Regions from separate parts of the Halalkalibacter flavus genome, predicted to be linked through region 1. Evidence: riboswitches for the same ligand, from Rfam matches in the RefSeq annotation. Region 1 holds a riboswitch; each other region holds the start of a gene.
What was found. Region 1 has a riboswitch for glycine ahead of gcvT (glycine cleavage system aminomethyltransferase GcvT). Riboswitches for the same ligand answer to the same signal wherever they lie in the genome.
Positions count from the first base shown of each region.

Region 2: linked by a shared signal. The riboswitch ahead of SAY88_RS10835 (alanine/glycine:cation symporter family protein) and the one ahead of gcvT (glycine cleavage system aminomethyltransferase GcvT) in region 1 are both predicted to bind glycine.
Region 3: linked by a shared signal. The riboswitch ahead of glyA (serine hydroxymethyltransferase) and the one ahead of gcvT (glycine cleavage system aminomethyltransferase GcvT) in region 1 are both predicted to bind glycine.

Region 1 covers NZ_JAWRVK010000018.1:84,990-91,179, reverse strand. The annotation lists partial or broken gene SAY88_RS13510 (IS4 family transposase) at 1-26, opposite strand, end outside; gene SAY88_RS13505 (YqhG family protein) at 133-927, opposite strand; gene SAY88_RS13500 (DEAD/DEAH box helicase) at 905-2,590, opposite strand; glycine riboswitch at 2,822-2,928, shown strand; gene gcvT (glycine cleavage system aminomethyltransferase GcvT) at 3,084-4,178, shown strand; gene gcvPA (aminomethyl-transferring glycine dehydrogenase subunit GcvPA) at 4,193-5,536, shown strand; gene gcvPB (aminomethyl-transferring glycine dehydrogenase subunit GcvPB) at 5,533-6,190, shown strand, end outside.
Region 2 covers NZ_JAWRVK010000013.1:93,440-99,629, reverse strand. The annotation lists partial or broken gene SAY88_RS10850 (ATP-binding protein) at 1-383, shown strand, start outside; gene SAY88_RS10845 (hypothetical protein) at 1,075-1,209, opposite strand; gene SAY88_RS10840 (iron chelate uptake ABC transporter family permease subunit) at 1,357-1,728, opposite strand; glycine riboswitch at 1,857-1,957, shown strand; glycine riboswitch at 1,960-2,018, shown strand; gene SAY88_RS10835 (alanine/glycine:cation symporter family protein) at 2,310-3,734, shown strand; gene purU (formyltetrahydrofolate deformylase) at 4,145-5,014, opposite strand; gene lpdA (dihydrolipoyl dehydrogenase) at 5,105-6,190, opposite strand, start outside.
Region 3 covers NZ_JAWRVK010000013.1:79,519-85,708, forward strand. The annotation lists gene SAY88_RS10755 (helix-turn-helix domain-containing protein) at 1-235, opposite strand, end outside; gene SAY88_RS10760 (DUF5058 family protein) at 796-1,509, shown strand; gene SAY88_RS10765 (small-conductance mechanosensitive channel) at 1,527-2,231, shown strand; gene SAY88_RS10770 (amidohydrolase) at 2,346-3,560, shown strand; glycine riboswitch at 3,680-3,781, shown strand; gene glyA (serine hydroxymethyltransferase) at 4,059-5,309, shown strand; gene SAY88_RS10780 (serine dehydratase beta chain) at 5,327-5,848, shown strand; gene sdaAA (L-serine ammonia-lyase, iron-sulfur-dependent, subunit alpha) at 5,848-6,190, shown strand, end outside.

The sequences.
Region 1 (6,190 bases):
AGTTCTTTCTCTACCAGATCTGTCATAAAAACGCTATCCTTTCATCATAGGCTGTTGAAAGAATAGCGTTTTTTAAATTTTTACACAACTATTTTGCTTAGCTTGATGGCTATGAGACATCCCCTTTTTCTGTTAAAAAACCTGTTGTTCTAAATAAAACATTCCTCCATTAATAATAGACACATGAATTTTAGGTTCATATTGTTCTTGTAAGGCTTGTTTCTCAACTTCATAGCTTTCGGGTTTCTCATCATAATCTTCATAAAACTGCTCAAGAAGTGACAAGTCCGTTTCCCATCTATTTACAGCTTCTTCTGCCCATGTTTTGTCTTCATTTTCCGCATAGGTCTGAACCATTTTCTGCAATCGAATCAATCCACTATGAACCGTGATAAGAGGGGTTAATTTAAAGCAGAAATCTGGAATGTTGGGAGATAGTTCTTTTTCTTGCAGCTTATTGTAAAATTGTTGAACAATTTGGCCATGAATGAGATTTAATCCTAAAGATAACAATACATCTTTTTTGCGGTCACATTGAAATGAAACTTTCATATTCAAACACAGCCATGGTTGCAGAGGAATGGACTTTCTCCCTGATGCCTGTATGTCCTCGTAAAGGCGAATGAAGCCCCCTAATTCACGTGTCGATCCAAATAATTGCCGAAGTCTTGGTGATCCAAAGTGAATCTGTTCTCCACGTAAATCATCGGGGACATTCGTCTGATCCGTAATAAACGTTACCTGCATCGGATTAGGTTCGCCACCTGTTTTTTCAAGATAATGCCAATAAAATGGTCTGTTCATTAATAATTTATCTAACTCAATCGATAATTGAACCTTTAAATAACTTGACGTATTTTCAATGATTGGGCTATCATTCGCCTGAAAGTAACGCTCTAAAAAATCATGAACTTGAGGCTGTTGCATCGATCTGATCCTCCTTACTAGAATTCGCAGCTTCTTCTGCTGCATCATTCATAATGGCAGCAAGATGATCAAACTTAATTCGCATTTCTCCTTCAGAATCTGATTGTAATAATATATCTTGTACGTGTTCTTCAACTGAAGGGAGATCAATTTTCGTTAATATATCATCGAGCTCACCGATGACTGCTTCAAATAGGTGAATCTTTTCATATAGCAATTTAAGAATGTGCTGCTCGACGGTGTCATTTACAGCAAAGTTGTAAATTCTCACATCTTCTTGTTGACCAAGGCGATGAATACGCCCAATTCGTTGTTCAATACGCATTGGATTCCATGGCAAATCATAGTTAATGATATGACTGCAAAATTGCAAGTTGATTCCTTCGCCACCTGCTTCAGTTGCAATTAATACTTGGGCATGATTTTGGAAGAGCTGACGCATCCAATCTTTTTTTCCTCTTTTAAATCCTCCTCTAAATGGTACGGAGGAGATGCCATTTTGTTTTAAAAACCATTGTAAATACAACTGTGTTGCACGATATTCAGTGAAAATAATAACTTTATCATTGATTTTCTTGATGATCTCGAGTGCTTTCTCGGCTTTTGCATGGCCTTCTACCTCACCAATTTTGTTCAATAAGCGTTCTGCACCAGGAAGTTTTCGTCCTTCGGCATGGGCTCGTTCAACCATGTTTTTTAGTGTCATAAAAGCAGCCTCTCTGCTGCTGCACAATTCCCTTTTTAAAGTCAGCAAGCCAAAATGACTTGAATCACCATTTAATTTTTCAATCTCTTCATAAAAGGCGCGTTCTGATTCACTAAAATCAATCGGTACCGTTTCAACGATACGTTTCGTCCATTCAATGCCAGTTTCCTCACGGCGATTGCGCACCATGACTTTGTTGACTAACTCTCTTAGTTTTTCTTCATTTTTAGGTGATCTCTTATTCGAACGATATTCTTTTTCAAAAGAAGAGATATCTCCAAGATGCCCAGGTTTAAGCAATGAAACCAAATTAAAGATTTCCTCTAGCTTGTTTTGGACTGGTGTTGCGGTTAATAACAAACAGAATTTCTTCTTCAGCTTTTTAATGAACTCATAATTTTTCGTTTTTGGATTTTTAAGTTTATGAGCTTCATCAATAATGACTAAATCATATGGCTGTTCTAAGACGATATCATGATGTGGTTGCCTTTTGGCTGTATCAATGGAAGCTACGACAACATCACATTGCTCCCATACATATGATTTTCGTTGAGCAACAGCCGGAATATGAAACTTTGTATTTAATTCAATCGCCCATTGGGAAACAAGAGAAGCTGGAACGAGAATTAATACTTTTTTTACTAACCCACGGATCATATACTCTTTTAAGATGAGTCCAGCCTCGATTGTTTTTCCAAGCCCTACTTCATCAGCAAGTATTGCTTTGCCATTCATTTGCTCAATAACTGTATTTGCCACTTCAATTTGGTGTGGAAATGGCTTTAACTGAGGAAGGTGCTTAGGTGCTTGTAAACCATGAAACTCTGGTATGATTTGGTGTTGTTCTGCTTCATACGCTAGTTTAAAAAGTTCCCAATTAGACCAAGGTCCATCTTGACCTAATCTTTCCTTGAAGGTGTCGTTCCAATTCTGATCAAAATGTATATCAATCTTCATTTTCATCACCCTTTCAATCAAACTGCTATATCCGAATGAAATTATAAAAAAACTATAAAATAATCTGATTTAGTAAATAAACAGTTGCGAAAACCTATTCAACTTGGTAGGATATTAATATAAATCCGAATTACAAACTATTGCCTAAATTTTAAAAGGTTTTATACATGTAGTATGTACCACTCATAAGAATTTCATGAGTAAGAGTGAAAACAATTAAATGACTTGCGGATGAGAATAAGGGGAGAGCTTGCGAATTATGCAACGCCGAAGGAGCAAGTATTAGATAATGTGTTATCAATGCGAATCTCTCAGGCAAAAAAGACTCTTATTTGACGCAGCTCTGGAGAGTGCTTATGATAAGCCACCTACGAAGACACTATATTCTTTTAGAATATAGGAAACTTTCTGGTTACAGGACAGAGTTATACACAAAATAGTGTATAACTCTGTCCTTTTTGCATTTTATGAATTAACTTGAGGAGGTTTGATCATGGCTGATTTAAAGAGAACACCACTATTTCATCTTTATAAAGAAGGTGGAGCAAAAACGATTGATTTTGGGGGATGGGATCTTCCCGTTCAGTTTTTAAGCATTAAAGAAGAGCATGAAGCAGTCCGTACAAAGGCAGGGCTATTTGATGTTTCACATATGGGTGAAGTAGAAGTTAAAGGCCCACGGGCACTTGATTATTTACAAAAATTAATGACCAATGATGTATCTAAACTTGTAGATGGGCAGGCGCAATATACAGCCATGTGTTACGAAGATGGCGGGACAGTTGATGACTTGCTTATTTATAGAAAGGCAGAAGACGATTATTTACTCGTAATTAATGCCTCAAACATTGAAAAAGACGTTGAGTGGATGCAGCAACATATCATTGAGGGTGTAACAGCAATAAATGTTTCTAGTGACATTGCACAATTAGCGATTCAAGGACCTCTAGCAGAACAAATTTTGCAAAAAAGAACGTCTTTTGATTTATCTTCCATTCGGTTCTTCCGGTTTGCTGACCAAGTAAACGTAGATGGTGTCAATGCACTCGTTTCGAGAACTGGTTACACAGGCGAAGATGGATTTGAGCTTTACTGTGCTGCAGATCAAGCTGCTAAGCTATGGAAAAGCTTGCTTGAAGCAGGTAAAGAGGAAGGCCTTGTTCCTTGTGGATTAGGAGCACGTGATACATTACGCTTTGAAGCAAGGCTGCCTCTTTACGGGCAAGAATTAACAAAAGAAATTTCCCCACTTGAGGCTGGAATTGGTTTTGCCGTAAAAGTAAATAAAGAAGCAGACTTTATTGGGAAAGAAGCGTTGAAGAAACAGAAAGAAGAAGGGCTGAAAAGAAAGCTTGTCGGCCTTGAAATGATTGACAAAGGTATCCCTCGTACAGGGTATGAAGTGTTTGTTGGTGATAAATTAGTAGGCTTTGTCACGACAGGAACTCAGTCTCCTACATTAAAGAAAAATGTCGGCCTTGCCGTTCTAGATATAGATGTTACTGCACTTGGAACAAAAGTAGAAGTTCAAGTTCGTAAAAAGCGTCTTAAAGCACAAGTCGTATCAACGCCATTTTATAAGAAGTAAGAGGAGGAACATACATGAATCACCGTTATTTACCGATGACAGATGCAGATCAAAAAGAAATGCTTGAAACAATCGGTGTACAGTCAATTGAGGAATTGTTTTCTGATATTCCAAGTGAAATTCGCTTTAAAGGAGAAATGAATGTCAAAGAAGCTTTAAAAGAGCCAGAGCTCATCTCATATTTTCGAGAATTAGCAGCGAAAAATGTGTCACTTAAACAAACCCCTTCTTTCCTAGGGGCGGGCGTATATGAACATTACATCCCATCAATTGTTGATCACGTCATTTCTCGTTCTGAATTTTATACGGCTTACACACCATACCAACCAGAAATTTCACAAGGAGAGCTTCAAGCGATCTTTGAGTTTCAAACGATGATTTGTGAGCTTACAGGAATGGATTTAGCGAACTCGTCTATGTATGACGGCCAAACGGCTTTAGCAGAAGCTGCGATGCTAAGTGCCGGACAGACAAAAAAGAAGACGATTCTAGTTTCTAAAGCTGTTCATCCGGAAGCTCGTGCCGTCCTGCAGACTAATGCAACGGGGCAGCGTTTAAACGTGATAGAAATCGATACGGTTAATGGTGTGACAGATTTGAAACAGTTACAAGAAGTATACGGGGATGACACAGCTTGTGTTGTTGTTCAACATCCGAACTTTTATGGCAACCTTGAGCCTTTAGCTAAGTTAGAAGAGATTACGCATAGCAAGAAAGCAATGTTTGTAGTGTCTAGCAACCCACTTGCTTTAGGATTGCTAAAACCGCCTGGTGAATTTGGAGCAGATATCGTCGTTGGTGACGCGCAGCCATTTGGAATTGCAACACAATTTGGCGGTCCGCATTGTGGCTATTTTGCAACCACGAAGAAATTAATGCGTAAAGTCCCTGGTCGTCTAGTTGGGCAAACAACGGATGAACATGGTCAACGTGGATTTGTTTTGACGTTGCAAGCACGTGAGCAGCATATTAGACGTGAGAAAGCTACTTCTAATATTTGTTCGAACCAAGCGCTAAATGCACTAGCAGCGTCCGTTGCAATGAGTGCGATTGGCAAAAAAGGCGTAAAGGAAATGGCGTATCAAAATGTACAAAAAGCTGCTTATATGAAAAAGCAGTTGAAGGCTCATGGAGTAGAAATGGTTTCAGAACAACCTACATTTAATGAGTTTGTCATTAATGTGAAGAGACCAGTTTCAGAAGTTAATGAGCTTTTACTTTCCAAAGGATTTATTGGAGGGTATGACCTCGGACGTGATGATAACTCGCTACAGGGCCAAATGTTAGTAGCTGTGACCGAAGTACGAACAAAAGAAGAAATTGATACTTTTGCCAAGGAATTGGGGGCATTACTATGATAACAAAAGATCAGCCATTAATTTTTGAACGCAGCAAGCCAGGGAGAGTTGGACATAGCTTACCAACATTAGATATTTGTGAACAATCAATTAATGAGTTAATTCCAAGTGAGTTTTTACGTGAATCAGAACCTGAATTGCCAGAAGTTTCAGAGCTTGAGATCATGCGTCATTACACAGCATTATCAAAACGTAATCATGGTGTAGATTCAGGGTTTTATCCACTTGGTTCTTGTACGATGAAATACAATCCAAAAATTAACGAGGATGTCGCACGTTTTGAAGGATTAGCTCATATTCACCCATATCAACCAGTAGAACAAGTCCAAGGTGCAATGGAATTACTATATGAGCTTCAAACATCATTAGCTGAAATTACAGGGATGGATGAAGTAACACTTCAACCAGCAGCAGGTGCTCATGGTGAGTGGACTGGGCTCATGATGATCCGCGCTTTCCATGAAACAAACGGAGACTTCCAACGTACAAAAGTTATTGTGCCTGACTCTGCACATGGAACGAATCCTGCATCGGCAACAGTCGCTGGTTTTGCGTCAGTTACGGTACGAACGGATGACAATGGCTTAGTTGATTTAGACCATTTACGTGAAGTTGTTGGTGAGGATACAGCAGCACTCATGCTAACAAATCCAA
Region 2 (6,190 bases), on a different contig from region 1:
GGGTTATACAGATTTGATGTGATCAGAGACCGAGTAAATAGAGAGTATTACAAATGAATTTATAAAGTAGCCACAGGTTGCGATTGAAGCGATGCCAACGGAAGAAGAAATTTTGATTCAAATCGATAACAGTGATTATCCGCACGTATGCATTCGTTTTTATCGGTCAAGGAGATGGATAGGGGATTCGAATGGAACGTATACCATATATAGGAGAACCTTTTTATAGTATACAAGACAAAGAGATCGTCTTAGGATTAATGATCTGTTATAAAATTGGTGAAACACATCAAGGAAAGATAGTGATTAATAGTGAAGTAGATAAACGAACAACTGTTGATGTCATTCTCCCTTTCTATACTTCTCAAAATAGAGATTTTTAAATCAACCCGTTTGTTCATTTTCCTATGCTGAAGCAAGTGAGTAGAAAAGCTATAGAGACTTATCCATATAGTCTAAATTCCTTGTCCCTTAAGGAGTTTTTTTAAGAGTAATAAAATAATTGTTTTTCATTTTTTCATTCATTTTACACCTTTTCGTTTTTATAAGAAAAAATAGGATGTTTCTCATAACTAGCACTTTATAGCTCTTTCAGTGGAGTCTCCTCCTACATGTTCGAATTTTGATTTTTTACTCCATTCTGCAGGAAAGTCATTTCCACATTTTTTACAAAAAACAGATTTCATCTCAGAGATACAGACAACACTTTCACCTTGTTCAAAGTACCGAAAACAGTCATGGCAATACCAAGAATTAGTTTCCATTTCCATTTCACTCCCTTGAAAGAGGATATGAAGCGACCTTATTCATCCTAATTAGAAAAGTCGCTTAATTCGCCTAACTGATTTCATTGAAAATTCATTCAATCTTTTAAGCTTGTCCCATGTACAATTCTGTACACATTACATTTAACTGATTTACTGGTAACTCTCTTTTTCTTCATGGTTCAATTACGTCTCCTAAAATATAGCTATCTATTACCTCCCTTCTGTGTATCTTGTATTATTATAAATGATAACCTAAATATAGTGAACATTCGAAATAGTTAAATAATTTGTAGATTTATATGTTTTTCTAACTATTTCTTTCTTTTCCTATCGATTTCTTATATTTTAAATTTTCCGAATATAGTTTATGAAAATTTAATTGTTGAATAGCTTGGCTGTTAGTAACGTTTCCTTCCCAATCATCTAGAATTACAACCTCCATAACAAACCTCCATTTAGTTTGAAAGTTGTTGGTCAATATATTTTTTCACTAGCTCTTTATCTCCTAAGATTTTTGCTCGTTCTTGATCTTTTATTAATTTTTCTTTGCTCTTTCAAGAATTTCCTCTTCTTCTCATGCTCTCCCTTTTTAAAATTGATTTCGATTCTTTAAAAAAATAAAGAACGACGCTTCGATCCCCGTAGTAAAAATCCCAGCCGGAATGTCTAATGGATAAAAAACCGTCCGGACGACCAGGTGAGCACTAAATACTAGAGCACTACCTATTAAAGAGGAAACGAGAATCAAACTACCAAAAGGGCGTCCTACTAGTTTCCTAGCAATATAAGGGTCGATGAGACCAACAAAACCGATTGTCCCAGCGATAGACACAGCGAAACCTGCCAACAACACACTAAAAAGAAGCAAAAGAAACCGGTACAGCTGAACATGTTTTCCTAATCCGGTTGCAATATCATCCTCTAACTCTTGGAGACTCAGACTTCGAGCTAAAAAAAGCACTAAATTGGGTTATTATATATATCTTAAAATAGACTTAAAGAAATTAATTTACTCCTTAGTAATTTCTGAATATTCAATTGACTTTATCTTTATAATGGAATAAAATGTTATAAAATGCATATAAGCGGATGAATATTGCGGGAGAGACTAAACAATCGTTTAGCACCGAAGGAGCAAGTCCTCAAAAAGTGGACATCAATCTCTCAGGTAAAAGGACCACAATAGGACGCGTCTCTGGAGAGAGCCATGAGCCACCAAAGGAGTTAAACTCTCAGGTAAAAGGACAGAGAAAAATAGGAAACCCCCTATTTTTCTCTGTCTTTTTTTGTGGGGAAAAATAGGAATAACTAAAAAAGGGGGATTTATATAGAATTAATCAAATTTCACAAGCCTTTTCTTTTCAATTACTACTGAGGTCCATGTAGCTGATTGGATGTAAATGGCTACAGAAATCCTTAAAATGACTGTGGGGTCACATGGAACGGACATACCTATCCTGTTTTGCCACCCTCAAAATGTAAGCGCTTCATCATCGAATCGACTAACAGTCTATCAAAATCTAATCTATTAGGAGTGTTGGTATGGAAATATTGGAAATACTAAGTAAAATCAATAACGTATTGTGGGGTCCCCCCAGTCTCATCTTATTATTTGGGACAGGCTTATTTTTAACTTTTGTTTTAAAAGGATTGCAATTTCGCCGTCTCATCTATGCATTTAAGATCGGGTTTGGGAAAGAGGATAGTAATGATGCAACTGCAGAAGGAGATGTTAGTCATTTTAAAGCTCTTATGACGGCACTTGCTGCGACAATAGGGAACGGAAACATTGCTGGTGTTGCCACAGCTATCACACTTGGTGGCCCTGGTGCAATCTTTTGGATGTGGGTTGTTGGTTTACTAGGTATGGCTACAAAATATGGTGAAGCCCTGCTTGCTGTGAAATATCGTGTGAAAAATGATAGTGGCGAATATTCCAGTGGTCCGATGTATTACATCGAACGAGGGCTTGGCAAAAAATATAAACTATTAGCGGTTACCTTTGCCTTATTTGGTGCCTTTGCTGCTTTGGGTATTGGAAATAGTGTACAGTCTAATACCATTGCTGATGTAACAAGCAATAGTTTTGGTATTGTAAACTGGGTAACCGGCTTGATCTTAGTTGTCCTTGTGAGCTTCATTATTTTCGGTGGAATTCAGCGTATTAGTACCGTTGCTAGTTTCTTTGTTCCTATTATGGCGTTCCTTTACATAGGGGGAGCAATCATAATTCTTGCATTAAATTACGAGATGATTATCCCGGCTTTTAAGTTAATCTTTTATTATGCCTTTAACCCTGTGGCGGCGGCCGGTGGTTTCCTAGGTGTTGTTGTAACTGAAGCTATTCGTAACGGGGTTGCTCGTGGAATTTTTTCAAACGAAGCAGGTCTTGGTACAGCTGCTTTAATCGCTGGGAACGCACGTGCAGATCATCCTGTTAAACAAGCGCTCGTTGCCATGACCGGTACATTTATCGTAACGATTGTTGTATGTACAATGACTGGTTTAACACTGCTTATTACAGGGTTTTGGGATGCATCTGGCGGCTTAATTTCCGGTGTAACTCATGATGCAACACTTGAAGGGGGAGCCTTGACCAGCGCAGCGTTTTCTTCTGTTCTAGGTGTAGTTGGTGAATATATTGTTTCATTTTCAGTTATCTTTTTTGGCTTCTCAACAATCGTTGGTTGGTATATATACGGGGAAAAATGCTTTGAGTATTTAGCTGGCTCTAAAGGACTTGCAGGTTATCGTCTTGTTTATATTGCTGCTTGCGGTATTGGGACAGTTGCTAACCTTACAACAGTCTGGGCATTTGCTGATATGGCTAATGCCTTAATGATGATTCCAAACTTAATTGCCCTTCTCCTTCTTTGGAAAGTTATCGTAGCTGAGACAAATGATTACTTCACTAATTTCTACGGTAATGTTAAAGTTGCTCGTTCTGAGGAAAGAGAAATTAGTTAATCGAGTAAGAGGAGTTGATTAATCAAACGATCTCTTCATTACTTTACGTACTGTTTAATATACCGTGGTTCAATTAAATATGAAGTAAATATTCATTCATATAAACTTTTTAACCCTCGATTTCTCCAATAGGAGTTATTGAGGGTTTTGTCTAGGGCTTATCTTTTAGTAAATAGTGATTTAATAATTACCCATTTTTCATTGAGTCCATTATTTTAGCCATACGCCCTATTCTAAACGTTAAATGATAGGAATCTTATACTCCGCTGATCCCCTTTTTTCTCCTGATGTTTTTCCATTAGTATAGAAAAAACAGCCATAACCATCACAAAATTGGTTGGCTGCTATAATATTTTTTGTTATATAAAAAAACAACCTTTTCTCTTAATGCATGACATGATAATACTAACTCACGTAAATACAATCGTTTTATTACCATGAACAATTACTTTATCTTCAACATGCCAGGAAACGGCTTGAGCAAGGACAAGCCTTTCCACATGCCGTCCGGCAACCTTTAATCCTTCTACAGAATAACGATGATTCACACGCTTTACATCTTGCTGAATAATTGGTCCTTCATCAAGATCATTCGTTACATAGTGTGCAGTTGCTCCAATCAATTTCACCCCTCGGTTAAACGCTCTCGCATAAGGGTTTGCTCCAACAAATGCGGGTAAGAACGAATGATGGATGTTTATGATTTGATTGGGATATTGGGCTATAAAAGTAGGAGAAAGAATTTGCATATACCTTGCTAAAACAATAAAGTCTACTTTCCCTTCCAACAGCTCTAGTGCTTTTTTTTCAGCAACCTCTTTCGTTTCAGAAGAGATTGGGATATGATAAAATGGGATTCCATATCCTTCAATTACTTCTTTCAAATCCTCATGATTACTAATAACCATCGGGATGTCTACTTGAATTTCGTTAGATTTCCAACGCCATATTAGCTCCATCAGGCAATGATCAGCTTTAGAAACAAAAATGGCCATCCGCTTTTTCTTTTTCTTACTACTCAACATCCAATCCATTGGATATTCTTCTGCCATCAAATGTAAGTCCTTTTCAAGTAAACTAAACGAAGAGTCAAAGTCTTCTAAGTCAAACTCAATCCTCATAAAAAACATGCCTGATTGTGGATCAGTTGTATGTTGGTCAAATTGGATAATATTTGCTTTGTGTTCTAACAACAAATTAGATATTACTGAGATAATACCCGGTTTTTCTGGACATGTAATTAACAGTATAGCCTGATCAATATTTCTTTCTGTAAGCATTGTTATCCTCCATCCTTTTAGGGTCCGTATGTAAAACTATTAAAAAGTTATAGTTTTTGTTCTATCTCCAACACTTTTTTAGCTCCCTCTCTAAGCATGTATTTCCTGACCGTCTGCTGCTAATGCAGCTTCACTAATCGCTTCAGCTAATGTTGGATGGGGATGAATTGTATGTACAATATCCATAGATGTTGCATCTAATACTTGAGCAAGTCCTATTTCTGTAATCATATCGGTTACATGAGGACCAACCATATGTGCCCCTAACAGCTTATTTGACGTTTCTTCAACGACAAGTTTGACAAAACCATCTGATTCACCAAATACTAGAGCCTTTCCGATTGCCCGAAATGAAAATTTTCCAATTTTCACTTTATACCCTTTCTTTTTTGCCTCTTCTTCTGTAAAACCGACACTAGCTACTTCTGGATTACTGTAGACACATTTTGGAACTAGAGCCGAATCAAGCGGTGAAGGTTGTTTACCTGCTATATGTTCAATTGCGATGATTCCTTCATGTGACGCAACATGGGCAAGTTGAAGTCCCCCAATCACATCACCGATAGCATAAATATGAGGATCACTTGTTTGATAATACTGGTTTGTTTGAATAAATGAACCGCCCATATTAATTTTAAAGTTAGTAAGACCAATTCCACTAACATTCGGTATTCGTCCAACGGATACTAATAGTTTATCTGCAAAAAATAGAGTTTCTTTTCCTTTATGCTCTGCTTTGATCGAAACACCTTCCCCTTTTTCTACCGTTTGCGGAAGTACCTTCGCATCGGTTACGATTTTTACACCTTTTTTCTTCATTAAACGCTTTACTTCCTTTGAGATATCTTTATCCTCTGTCGGTAAAATGCGGTCAGCATATTCAATCACAGTTACTTCTACTCCAAAGTCAACGAGCATTGATGCCCATTCGATCCCAATGACTCCACCGCCAACAATAATAATCGAATTTGGGAGGACTTCCATTTGTAGTGCTTCATCTGAAGTCATTATATAGTTCTCATCCGCTTCTAGACCAGGAAGAGTTCTTGGACGAGAACCTGTTGCAATTAAAATATTTTGGGTTTTTAGTGTAATCTCTTGTTCTTCATCGTTCATTTCAACTAAAACATCTTTAGACTGTAAAATACTTCCTTTCCCCTCGTAAACATCGATTTT
Region 3 (6,190 bases), on a different contig from region 1:
GTTGATTTCCCTCAGGGTAAAAATAAGATAGGACCACTCTGTTTCTTTCTTTTCCTATCTTTAATGAGTTTTCTTCCTCATTTGAATAGAGAATCGAAGGGGGGAGGGGCTCGTGTTCCCCGTTATTATAAATTAAGTACTGATCATTTTTGAAATAATTATATCCCCACACTTGAAATGGACTATTCTCTAATTTCTCTTTTAAAAATAAAAGACTGTACTCAATTTCATTCATTTATAGTGCTCCTTCTATAGATGTGTAATAATATACATTTAAACAGCTGATATTATGTATGTTATCACATTGTAATATTGTCATCTCAAGTGTATAGTAAAAAGTGTAGTAAGAAAAGACAGAATATTAAGATTCGGTATAGAAAGAAAAATACGAATTACTCCTCCATAGCACGCACACCACTATCACTAGATAAAGTCGGAAAATCAAAACATTCTAGAATAGGAAACTAACTTAATTCCTAATTTTTAACCTGAATTATAGCAGCTTTGATATCCTGATTATTTTTTTGTTGGTTTTGAAAGCGTTATCAAGTAAGAGGGGGGATAAATAGAGGAAGCCACTGAAAAAGGTACAAACCAACCTTTTTCAATGTCTCGATTAATGTAGCAATGGCATTGAAAAGGTACAAATCAACCTTTTTCAGTGCCATCTAAATAGAGTCTTTCTGTGTGAAATAAGGGTTAATACAATGTGTTGGTGAATGTCCCTAATACTGCTTTTAGGTATAGGAGGTTACTAGTAAGTGTTAATTAAGAAGAGAAAAGGTGGTGCTGTCGATGGAAGAGGCAATGAGGTTAGCTAGTGGTTTATTAGTTTGGGTTATTGCACTCTTGATTTTAGCTGTGGTCATTTTTCAAGCGGTTAAGTTTATTCTGTTAGCAAAGGATGCAGGTAAAGAAATTGGTATGACAAAAGGTGAGCTTAATAGCGCAATAAAAACGGGAGCCATTTCAGCAATTGGTCCTTCATTCGCCATTGTTATTGTTGCTTTATCTTTGATTCCGTTTCTGGGGGAGCCCCTGACGTTAATGAGGATTGGAATTATTGGATCTGCTCCGATTGAATCGGTTGGTGCAAGTCTAGGTGCAAATGCTTATGGTTCTGAATTAGGAAGTACGAGCTTTAATACCCAAGCATTTACAGCAGTTGTTTGGACATTATGTTTAGGTGGGGTAGGCTGGTTAGTGTTTGTTGCATTGGCTACGAAGTCAATGAGTAAGATTGAAAAGAAAATCATAAATAAAAATGAAAAAAATAAAAAGCTTATGATGATTATTGCAACAGCTGCAATGGTAGCTGCATTCGGGAATTTAGCAAGTGCTGAAATGGTTAAGGGATTTGAATATATTGTAGCTGTACTAACAGCGAGTATTACAATGTTAGGTTTAACTGCATTAGCGGACAAGCTAAAGAAGAACTGGATACGTGAATGGTCACTAGGACTATCGATTCTTACTAGCTTAGTTGTGGGTTACTTTATCTTTGTCTAATGACAGGGGGGTAAATTATGGGTTTGAAAGATACAATTAAGACAACAGTTAGCGATACTAGTAGTTCAGCAATAGAACAGTTTCATTCAAGAGCCCATTTTTGGGGTCGACTAACAGTTTGGGCTGCGATTATCTTATCGTTATCGTTGCCGGTAGTTCTTTCATTTTTCTTAGGGCATCATCCTGGTTGGAGTGTAATATTGAGCGGATTTCTCGCCTATGCAGGAATTATTGCTGTTGTCTGGGTGCTCGAACCAATCATGTATTACACCATTTTAGGTGTATCAGGTACTTATATTGGTTTTCTAACAGGGAATGTTGGAAATATGTGTTTACCAGCTGCAGCAGCTGCTCAAAATACGATTGGTGCAGAGCCAGGAACCAAAAAAGGTGAAATAACAGCGACCCTTGCAATAGGTGCTGCATCATTAGTAAATAAAGTATTTCTTATTCCGATGATTCTTGTAGGAGCCGTGCTAGTTTCAAAAATACCAGAGCATATCCAACAAGTGTTTCCGTTTATTTTACCAGCTATTTTTGGAGGCGTATTGGCTCAGTTCGCGATGAAAAAGCCCACTTATGGTGTTATTGGACTCGCGATTGGATTTGTGATTAACCTAACAGCACTAGTTGTCTATATGAAAATGTTACTATGTATTATTTTGACTATAACTATTTGCCTCTTTTTAGAAAAGAGGAATGAAGCAAAAGCTTCTGTATAACGTTTTAAGAGGAAAGGTACTACCAGTCATAATCATATTTACATAAGCTTTCCTATTAAACATTTTGAAACTAATAAAAAATAACTAGTAATCAAGGGTGGGGAAACTTTTTCTATGAGAAAACAATTAATGACAATGTTGGAAGAACGAAATGAAGAAATGATTAACATTAGACGTTATTTACATCAATACCCTGAACTTTCATTTGAAGAGGCAAATACAGCGAATTTTATTGCTGAATTTTATGAAGGAAAAGATGTAGACATTGAACGTAATGTAGGGAATGGGTTTGGAATTGTGGTCACAATCAAAGGTGAGAATCCTGGAAATACGATTGCTTTAAGAGCGGACTTTGATGCACTGGCCATTAAAGAAGAGACTGATGTGCCATTTAAATCTAAAAATGACGGTGTGATGCATGCGTGTGGGCATGATGGGCATACCGCTTACTTGATGGTACTTGCTGATTGTCTCATTCAATTGAAATCATCGTTATCAGGTACAATCAAAATTATTCATCAGCATGCCGAAGAAATGCCACCGGGTGGAGCAAAAAGTATTTTGGATTCGGGGATTATTGATGATGTGGATCATATTTTTGGTACTCATTTAATGCCAGTCGATTCTGCTGGGACCGTAGGCTTTAACAGCGGGTATTCAATGGCTGGGATGAGCCGTTTTGTGTTAGGGATTCAAGGAAATGGAGGTCATGGATCATCGCCACATTTGGCAAACGATCCAATTGTGGCTGGTGCACATTTTGTAACCGCCATCCAAACTATCATAAGTCGCAGGTTAAATCCATTTGATGTTGGGGTGATTACTGTTGGCTCATTTGATGGAAAAGGAGCAAGAAATGTCATTAAAGACCGGATTGAACTGGAAGGCGATGCTCGTTACATGTCAGTTGAGGCAAGACAAATCATTGAAACAGAAATGCACCGCATTGTGAAAGGGATCGAAATTGAATTTGGGGTGACGTGTGACTTTACGTTTACGAATAATTACCCGCCTTTATATAATCATCCGGAAATTACTGAGTTTGTAAAATCAAGTATTGAAAAGATGGATGACCAAGATATAAAGCAAGTGATCGAATTTCCTAAGTTTTCAGGTTCGGAGGATTTTTCTTACTATCTAGAAAAAATTCCTGGAACATTCTTTTTCATTGGCTGTAAACCAAAAGTAGTAGAGAAAGCTTATTTTAATCATCATCCGAAGTTTGATATTGATGAAGACTCACTTTTAGTTGCAGCTAAATCAGTTGGACAAGTGGTGTGTAGTTATTTTCAACAAAGTCATCATTCTGAACTAGAAAAAACAGTTTAAATGATATATTTTTATAATGTTACTACTTTTTAGAATAGTGAAAATAATGGAAAAAGGTGGTTGACATATATAAATTTAGCCGTTATTCTAAACTTAATTAATAATTGAATATATTGCGGATGATTGTTGTAGGAGAGTGTAAAAGCAAGTGCCACCGAAGGAGCAAGTTCCAAAAAGACCCTTGGGACCAATCTCTCAGGTAGATGAACTACAACAGGACGCACCTCTGGAGAGCGCGTTATAAAACGCCACCAAAGGGGTAGGCTTCGTTAATAATGAAGTTAAACTCTCAGGTAAAAGGACAGAGAAGGGTAGAGAATATGTGCTATCTTTTTCTGTCCTTTTTTGTTTGCAAAAAGGACAGAGAAGGTAGAGAAACCAGCTACCTTCTTTGTCCTTTTTTTCATGGATAAAAAAAGATAGCGGATCAGCTCCCTTAATAAAGGAGCAGCAAGTTTATAAGTCAGATATCCAAAAACAACTTTAGGAGGGGTATGAATGAGTTTAAAACATAACGATTCATTCATTTTTGAAGCAATTGAAAATGAAAAAAAGCGTCAACACAGTACATTGGAGTTAATTGCATCTGAAAACTTTGTAAGCCCAGACGTACTAGAAGCAATGGGAAGTGTGATGACAAATAAATATGCGGAAGGTTATCCAGGGAAACGTTATTATGGTGGTTGTGAATACGTTGATGAAGCGGAACAAGCAGCAATTGCACGATTAACCAAATTATTCGGTGCTCAATTTGCAAACGTGCAACCTCACTCAGGGGCACAGGCAAATACAGCTGTATTTTTTGCTTTGCTTAATCCAGGTGATAAAGTAATGGGAATGAATTTATCACACGGTGGGCATCTAACTCATGGAAGCCCAGTAAGTATGTCAGGAAAGTGGTTTGATGTTGTGTCGTATGGGGTGAGAGAAGATACTCATTTGATTGATTATGATGAGCTAGAAGTTATAGCGAAAAAAGAAAAACCAAAATTAATTATTGCAGGTACAAGTGCATATCCAAGAAAGATTGATTTTGCCAAATTTAAAGAAATTGCAACTCAAGTTGGTGCGATTTTAATGGTGGATATGGCACATATTGCTGGCCTTGTTGCAGCAGGATTACATCCATCACCAGTCCCTTATGCTGACGTTGTTACAAGTACTACACATAAAACATTACGCGGACCTCGTGGCGGTATCATTTTAACAAATGACGAAGAAATCATTAAAAAGATTAATAAAGCTGTCTTCCCGGGAATTCAAGGCGGGCCACTGATGCATATTATTGCAGCTAAGGCGGTTGCTTTCAAAGAAGCATTACAGCCAAGTTTTAAAGAATATGCCAAACAAGTCATCGATAATGCTGAAACACTTGGTGAAGCATTAAAGAAAGAAGGAGCAGCCCTTGTTTCTGGAGGTACAGAGAATCATATTGTACTACTAGATGTCAGGCCATGGGACTTAACAGGAAAGGAAGCGGAGAAGTTACTTGAAGAGGCTGGTATTACGGCTAATAAGAATACGATCCCATATGATCCTCAAAGCCCATTTGTTACAAGTGGAATCCGTATGGGGACTGCAGCATTAACAACTCGGGGGATGAAAAAGGATGAAATGGAGAAAATCGCCAAAGTAATCGCAGATGTTTTGAAAAGTAAAGGGGATATAACTGTTTTAAAAAAGGCAAAGGAAACAACAAAAGCCATTTGTGGTGCCTATCCGTTATTTCAACAGCAAATTACTGTGTAAGAAAGGAGAAATCACTTATGGAATTTCAAAGTTGCTTTGATATTATTGGTCCAATTATGGTTGGACCTTCAAGTTCACATACAGCAGGTGTCGTATCAATCGGCAAGTTTGTTCACGAGCTTGTAGGTGGATGTCCTGAAAAAGCAGAGATTACTTTTTACGGTTCCTTTACAGAAACACATCAAGGCCATGGTACAGATAAAGCGATTCTTGGTGGTTTGCTTGGGATGGATACGGATGATTCTAGGATTAAACATGCAATCAAGATGACTTATGAATATGGACTAAACTACAAATTCCAGCTTGAAGATAGCTGCCCTTATTTTGATCATCCAAATACAACAATCGTAACAGCGAAACGTGCGGGGATAGAGGTGAAAGTAGGTGGAGCATCTCTAGGGGGTGGTTTATCAAAAATCTTTATGATTAATGATGAATTACTAGATATTCGCTTGAGTACAAGTGATGAAATATCAACACTTGTAGCACGCCATCATCAAGATATGAAGAAAGAGACAGTACTAAAGGGTGTTATATGATGGAAATCCAGTCAATGAGCGAGCTTATTGAAATCTGTACACGTGAAAAGAAGCCGATTAGCCAAGTCATGCTAATGATGGAAGAGAGAAAGTCTGGAAGAGATAAAGAAACAATTATCAAGATGATGGAAGAACGGTTAATTAAAATGAAAGAAGCTGTGGATAGTGGAAAAAATGATCCCTCACCTGCACCGAGTGGTATTTCGGGAGGGGATGCAATGAAAATGGGTGATTATGTAAGACGGGGTAAATCGTTATCGGGAAATTATATCAGTGATGCGATGACCTTTTCTCTTGCTACATCTGAGAGCAATGCAAGGATGGGGGTTATCGTAGCCACTC